Regions from separate parts of the Nitratireductor aquibiodomus genome, predicted to be linked through region 2. Evidence: predicted binding sites of a transcription regulator. Region 2 holds the regulator's gene; each other region holds the start of a gene.

Region 1 (2,266 bases), on a different contig from region 2:
CAGGTCGTAGGCGGCGGTGGTGATCGGCAGATAGCCGGTGTCCTGGTGCCACTGAGCCTGCACTTCAGCGCTGGAAAGATAGTTCAGAAATGCAGCAACGCCGGCATATTCCTCGGCCTCGTGGCCCGACATGACCCACAGCGAAGCGCCACCGATGATGGTGTTGTAGGGCGCGCCTTCCGCCTCCGGCCAGTAAGGCAGGTTGGTCACGGTGAAGGGGAAGTCCGCCTCGGCCTTCACGCCGGCGTAACCGGCCGACGATTCGGTGAACATGGCGCACTCGCCCGAGCGGAAACGCGCACCGCCCTCATTGCGGCGGCCCGAATAGCTGAAGAGGCCATCCTTCGCCCACGCACCCATCTTGTCGATGTGCTTCACCTGCAGGTCGCCATTGAAGGCGAGCTCGGTGTTGGTGCCGGCAAACCCGTTGGCTTCGGTGGCGAAGGGCGCGTTGTGATAGGCGCTCAGATTCTCGAGATGAACCCATGACTGCCAGGCTGTGGTGAGCGGGCATTCAGAGCCAGCTTCCTTGAGCTTGACGAGGATTTCCTCAACTTCCGGCCAGGTAGCAGGCTTCGCCTCGGGATCGAGACCGGCCTCCTCAAGCGCGTTCTTGTTGATGTAAAGAACGGGCGTCGAGGAGTTGTAGGGCAGCGACAGCATTTCGCCGTCGGTGTTGGTGTAGTAGCCGGCAACCGGAGCAAGGTAGGCGCTCGGGTCGAACTCGGCCTCGGCCTCGGCCATCACTTCATAGACCGGCTTGATCGCGCCCTTGGCAGCCATCATCGTGGCCGTGCCGACCTCGAACACCTGCAGTATGTGCGGCTGCTCGCCGGCGCGGAAGGCGGCGATGCCGGCATTCAGGGCTTCCGAGTAGTTGCCTTTGAGCGTGGCAACGACTTCATAGTCATCCTGACTGGCGTTGAAGTCAGAGACCTGCTTTTCCAGAAGTTCACCAAGACGACCGGTAAAGGCATGCCAGAACTGGACCTGGGTCTGCGCCTGTGCGACGCCGACCATTGCCGGAAGCGCCACAGTCAACGCTGTGGCTGCGGAAAGCATTGCGCGAAGTTTCATGTTTCATCTCCCTGTAGCGTCGAACGCCGGTTTAGGACCGGTCTCTATTGATCGGCTATTGTTACGGTTGGATGACAGCATCTGCAGAATGCATTGTCCATACCTTTTCCGTTATAGAAATTTCATGCCGGGGCCATGTTTTGACGCGGTTGGCCTTGTTCACGGCGGTCCTATACAAGGGCAGGAATCGAATCGGTTCAGGGCTTGAGAGACAATGGCAATCATAGCGCGTCTGGCAGCGGGTGCGATTACGCTGTTCGCACGCTTCATCACCGCCGTGCGGGCCGACTGGGAGGGCATTGAGCCTGTCCCGCGGCAACGGGTCTATTTTGCCAACCATGTCAGCCACGGAGACTTTATCCTGCTGTGGACAGTTCTGCCTGCCCGCATGCGCCGGCAAACCCGACCGGTGGCCGGCGCAGACTACTGGCTGAAATCCCCCACGCGCCGTTTCATCGGCCGAGACGTATTCAATGCAGTGCTGATCGACAGGAACCGCGACACGCGCGCAAGCGATCCCATAGGGCAGATGGCCGACGCGCTCGATGGAGGCGCTTCCCTCATCATCTTTCCCGAAGGCACGCGCAATGAAACCGATGCCGCTCTTCTTCCTTTCAAGAGCGGAATCTTTCATCTCGCAAAAGCGCGGCCCGACGTGGATTTCGTGCCGGTCTGGATCGACAATCTGAACCGCGTCATGCCCAAGGGAGAGTTCGTTCCCGTGCCGCTTATCTGCACGGTTACCTTCGGTGCGCCGTTGCGTGTCGGCAAAGACGAAGCCAAGGACGCTTTCCTCACCCGCGCGCGCAACGCGCTCTTATCCCTGTCCGGCGTCAAACAAGGGAACGCGTGATGACCGAGCACCAGATCGATCTTCTGAAACTGCTTGGCGGACTTGCCGCCGTTCTCGTGGCCGCCTCGCTTGTGGGTCATCTCCTCCAGCGCAGGCTTTCACCCGACGGGTCCAATGCCGTCGTCGAAAACCTCAACGACCGGGTAAACGCCTGGTGGGTGATGATCATCCTGATGGGCGGTGCGCTGCTCTTCGGCCGGATGGGTGCGATCCTTCTCTTCGGCTTCGCCTCCTTCGCTGCCTTGCGCGAATTCGTGACGCTGACCGACACGCGGCGCGGTGATCACTGGGCACTCGCTTCCGCCTTCTTCCTCGTGCTGCCGCTTCAATACTATC
Region 2 (2,266 bases):
GCCCTCCACGGGCGGCCTTTTATTTTGCCGGTTTTCTTTCGGCCGGGAACCAATCTCCGTGCGCAGGCGTTTAGCATCCATAACTAAACGGAGAGACAGCATGCTTTACTGGGCACTTATATTTCTGGTCGTGGCGCTCATCGCCGGCGCGCTCGGTTTTGGCGGGATTGCTGGTGCATCAGCGGGGATAGCGCAGATTCTGTTCTATATTTTCCTCGCTCTTCTTGCCATTTCCCTGATCATGGGACTGCTGAGGAGACGCGGCTAAACAAAGGGACGCAACGTAAACGAATGCGGCACCCGGCGAGGCGGACCATCCATGGCTTCCGCTTCGGGGAGACAGTGAAAGGAGAACGCCATGGAACACATCGCTGCGCTTCTTCTGATTGTCGGCTGCTCCGGCAACGTGGCCGAATGCCGCGAACTGCCCGCCCCCACGCCTGTCTATGAGACGTTCGAGGAGTGCGAGGCGGAAAGGCCTCTCTCGATGCGCGAGCTCGAAAATGAGGCTCCGCAGGTTATGGCGACATGTGTCTACGTTGATCCGGCGCTCGTCTACGACGACGCGGTTCTGGAATGGGACATTACGGACGACGGCAAGCTGACGGCCACCCTTGAGCCGGTGACGAGCTTTGCGGTTGCTCGGAACGAACATGGCAGGCCCGCGAGCACGCTTATGAAGTGACCGGACCGACTGCAACAGCATATGAAAACCCCGGCAACCGCGCCGGGGTTTTTGTGTCGGTCTGTCTCAGGCTTCACGGATAGCGTAGCCGGCGCCGCGAATGGTGCGGATCACGTCGGGAAGCCGGCCCTGATTCACGGCCTTGCGCAACCGGCCCACATGAACGTCAACCGTGCGCTCGTCGATATAGATCGTTTCACCCCAGACATTGTCGAGCAGCTGGCTGCGCGAGAAAACGCGGCCGGGATGCTGCATCATGAATTCCAGAAGGCGGAACTCTGTCGGTCCGAGACGGATCTCATTCTTGCGCCGGTAAACGCGGTGCGATTCCCGGTCGAGCACAATGTCGCCGACGGAGAGAACCGTTGACAGCACTTCCGGCTTGGCCCGGCGCAGGAGCGCGCGGACACGCGCCACGAACTCCGGCGTCGAAAAGGGCTTCACGAGATAATCGTCGGCCCCGGTGGAAAGTCCGCGCACGCGATCGCTTTCCTCACCGCGCGCGGTGAGCATGATGATCGGCAGGCGCTCGGTTTCCGGGCGCATGCGAAGCCGGCGACAAAGTTCGATACCCGACACAGCCGGGACCATCCAGTCCAGAACGAGCAGATCCGGAACATTTTCCTGCAGGCGCACCTCGGCTTCATCGCCGCGCGAAATCATCTCTACCTGATAACCCTCGGCCTCCAGATTGTATTTCAGCAGGACGCAGAGCGGTTCGTCGTCTTCAACGACCATGACCTTGGGGGCAATCATGGAAGGCATTCTCCTAGGGCATTGCTACGGCCGACTACGCATCCGCATCGACCGTCATCTGTGTTTCATCGAGCTTCGGCCGCTGGACCGGAAGCTGTTCCCCCGTCACCACATAATAGGCATTTTCGGCGATATTCGTCACGTGATCGCCGATGCGTTCGAGATTCTTGGCGCAGAACAGAAGATGCGTGCACGACGTTATGTTGCGCGGATCCTCCATCATGTAGGTCAGCAGTTCGCGAAACACCGACGTATACTGGATGTCGATCTTCTCATCCTCGTCGCGCAACCGGATCAGCGCTTCGGCATCGCGCTTCACATAGTGCTCGACCACCGCATTGACCTGATGCAGCACCAGACCTGCCATCGCATCGATGGAATGGGCGAGCGTGCGCGGCGTGGCGCTCTGCCCGACCGCGCTCACGCGCTTGGCGATGTTCTTGGCGAGATCGCCAATACGCTCCAGGTCGGCTGCCATGCGAATGGCGCCCACAACGCTGCGCAGATCCTGCGCCATCGGCTGGCGCTTGGCGATCAGCGTGATCGCGCGCTCGTCGAGATCGCGCTGCTTGGCATCCATGATCGTGTCGTCGGAGATGACACGCTGCGCGAGCGCAGTGTCGGAGTTGAGCAGGGCATTGGTTGAGGCGCGGGTCATCGCACCGGAGAGATCGCCCATATCGCGGATGAGGCGGTCGATCTCACCGAGTTCCTCATCGAAGGAGCTGACTGTGTGCTCGCCCATGATCTGGTTCCTTATCTGTGCGTCAACCGAAGCGGCCGGTGATGTAATCCTGGGTGCGCTTGTCATCCGGATTGGTGAAC
Region 3 (2,266 bases), 160 kb from region 2:
GGCAGCCGGGGAGCGATCTAAATCATTGATAGAGCATCGGAATAACCCGAAAACCGGATCCCACTTTTCGGTCCGATGCACTAGATCGCCGTGCGTCCATCCGGACGCACAAAGGACGATCTAATCTATTGATGGAGCATCGGAATAACCCGAAAACCGGATCCCACTTTTCGGTCCGATGCTCGATATTCAGATCAGGACCGCTCGTCCTCTTCCTCTTCGTCCGCATCGCTGGATTTCAGCGACGAGAGCTTGGCAAAGACCGCATCCGCGTCGAGTTCCTGCTCGTCGGAGGGCGTCTCGGACGGAGCCTGCTCACCGATCGGCAGATCCTCGGTCTCGGAAGCCGGGAGCAGGGTCTCGCCGGTGCTTTCCTGCGGCGGCAGGTATTTTGCCGCGCGCTGCACCTCCAGATCGAGATCGATCTGAGAGCAAAGGCCCAGAGTCACCGGGTCCATCGGCACGAGGTTTGCCGAATTCCAGTGCGTGCGCTCACGGATCGCCTCAATGGTCGATTTCGTGGTGCCGACAAGACGCGAGATCTGCGCATCCTTGAGCTCGGGATGATTGCGCACCAGCCAGAGAATGGCGTTGGGGCGATCCTGGCGCTTGGAAAGCGGCGTGTAGCGCGGGCCCTTGCGCTTGGTCTCGGGCACGCGAACCTTCGGCTCCGAAAGCCGCAGCTTGTGGTTCGGATTGCCTTCGCCAAGGGCGATCTCCTCGCGGGTGAGCTGTCCGGTCATAACCGGGTCCATGCCCTTGATGCCCTGTGCGGCATCACCATCGGCAATCGCCCCCACTTCGAGCGGGTGGAGTTTGCAGAATTCGGCGATCTGATCGAAGGTCAGTGCCGTGTTGTCGACCAGCCAGACGGCGGTGGCCTTGGGCATGAGAAGCGTGTTGGCCATGTGTCAAGAATCCTCTTCCTTCGCCCGCGTCCCTGGCGCGGGCGGTGGTCATAACCACCGATGTTGGGAAATATCGCCCGCGTTATAAACTGAAACGCCCCCCTGACGCAACAAATTGCGCGACACGGCAGATGGGGAGTGTCACCGAACCGTCATCGATGTGTCATCGGCCTGAAATCAAGGCTTCCGATTGTGCCGCTCCTATGGGTCTTGAGGGAGTTTTCAGACATGGGACGCCACGCAATCATTCTGGGCCTGCTGGCAAGCACGGCCGTCATTCTGCCCGCGCATGCGGACATGGCATTCAACCGCATCGCCACCTTCCCGGTGGCGGAGAACCTGCCGGCTGATGCCGATGTGACAACAGAAACCTCCTCGGAGATCATCGCACGCAGCGCTGATGGCAAGACGCTGATTTACTCCGACAGCCCGCTGGGCGGTGTGGGCTTCGTCGACATCGGCGATGCCAACGCTCCGAAAGCCAGCGGCATGCTCAGGCTGGACGGCGAGCCAACTTCGGTGGGCGTGGCGGGCCAGAAGGCCATCGCGGCGGTCAACACGTCCGAGAGCTACACCAGCCCTTCCGGCAATCTCGTGGTGATCGACATGGCGGCGAAGACCGCCGAGAAGTCCTGCGATCTGGGTGGCCAGCCGGATTCAGTGGCCGTCAGCAGTGACGGGCGTTTTCTCGCCGTCGCCATCGAGAACGAGCGCGACGAGGACCTAAACGACGGCGTGATTCCGCAGATGCCCGCCGGTGACCTGAAGGTCTTCAATCTCAACGACGGGGTGCCCGACTGCGGCAGCATGAAGACCGTCTCCCTGAGCGGCCTTGCAGAAATCGCACCGGAAGACCCCGAGCCGGAATTCGTTGATTTCAACGACGCCGGCGAGATCGTCGTCACCATGCAGGAAAACAATCACATCGCCGTGGTTGCAGCCGAGACCGGCGAGGTGACAGGCCATTTCTCCGCCGGTCAGATCAGCCTGGAAAACATCGACACGCTGGACAACGGCGCCATCGCTTTCGATCAGAATGTGCAGAACCTGAAGCGCGAACCGGACGCCGTGAAATGGCTGGACAGCGATCGATTCATCACCGCCAATGAAGGCGACTATGAGGGTGGATCGCGCAGTTTCACCATCTTCAGCAAGTCGGGCGACGTTCTGTTCGACAGCGGCAATGATCTTGAGTTCCGCGCTGCGGCTGCCGGCCACTATCCCGACAAGCGCTCGGACGCCAAAGGCACAGAGCCGGAAGGACTGGAAGTCGCAGCCTTCGGCGATCAGCAGTACATCTTCGTGGCACTGGAGCGCGCCTCGCTCGTCGTGGTCTACCGCGACACGGGCGGTGAGCC

Evidence for each region. Region 2 encodes PhoB, which activates phosphate uptake and scavenging genes when phosphate is short. Its sites were predicted from a motif close to TGTCATNNANCTGTCAT; they were not measured.
Region 1: the regulator PhoB is predicted to act here: its motif matches at 1,138-1,154, upstream of ugpB (sn-glycerol-3-phosphate ABC transporter substrate-binding protein UgpB).
Region 3: the regulator PhoB is predicted to act here: its motif matches at 1,048-1,064, upstream of BLW55_RS10610 (esterase-like activity of phytase family protein).

What each region holds. Positions count from the first base shown of each region.
Region 1 is NZ_FNSL01000002.1:284,050-286,315, forward strand. Features, by position in the region: gene ugpB (sn-glycerol-3-phosphate ABC transporter substrate-binding protein UgpB) at 1-1,077, opposite strand, end outside; gene BLW55_RS20530 (lysophospholipid acyltransferase family protein) at 1,292-1,930, shown strand; gene BLW55_RS20535 (phosphatidate cytidylyltransferase) at 1,930-2,266, shown strand, end outside.
Region 2 is NZ_FNSL01000001.1:2,071,252-2,073,517, forward strand. Features, by position in the region: gene BLW55_RS09835 (DUF1328 domain-containing protein) at 101-268, shown strand; gene BLW55_RS09840 (hypothetical protein) at 359-685, shown strand; gene phoB (phosphate regulon transcriptional regulator PhoB) at 752-1,438, opposite strand; gene phoU (phosphate signaling complex protein PhoU) at 1,476-2,186, opposite strand; gene pstB (phosphate ABC transporter ATP-binding protein PstB) at 2,209-2,266, opposite strand, start outside.
Region 3 is NZ_FNSL01000001.1:2,235,433-2,237,698, forward strand. Features, by position in the region: gene BLW55_RS10605 (DUF1013 domain-containing protein) at 195-908, opposite strand; gene BLW55_RS10610 (esterase-like activity of phytase family protein) at 1,137-2,266, shown strand, end outside.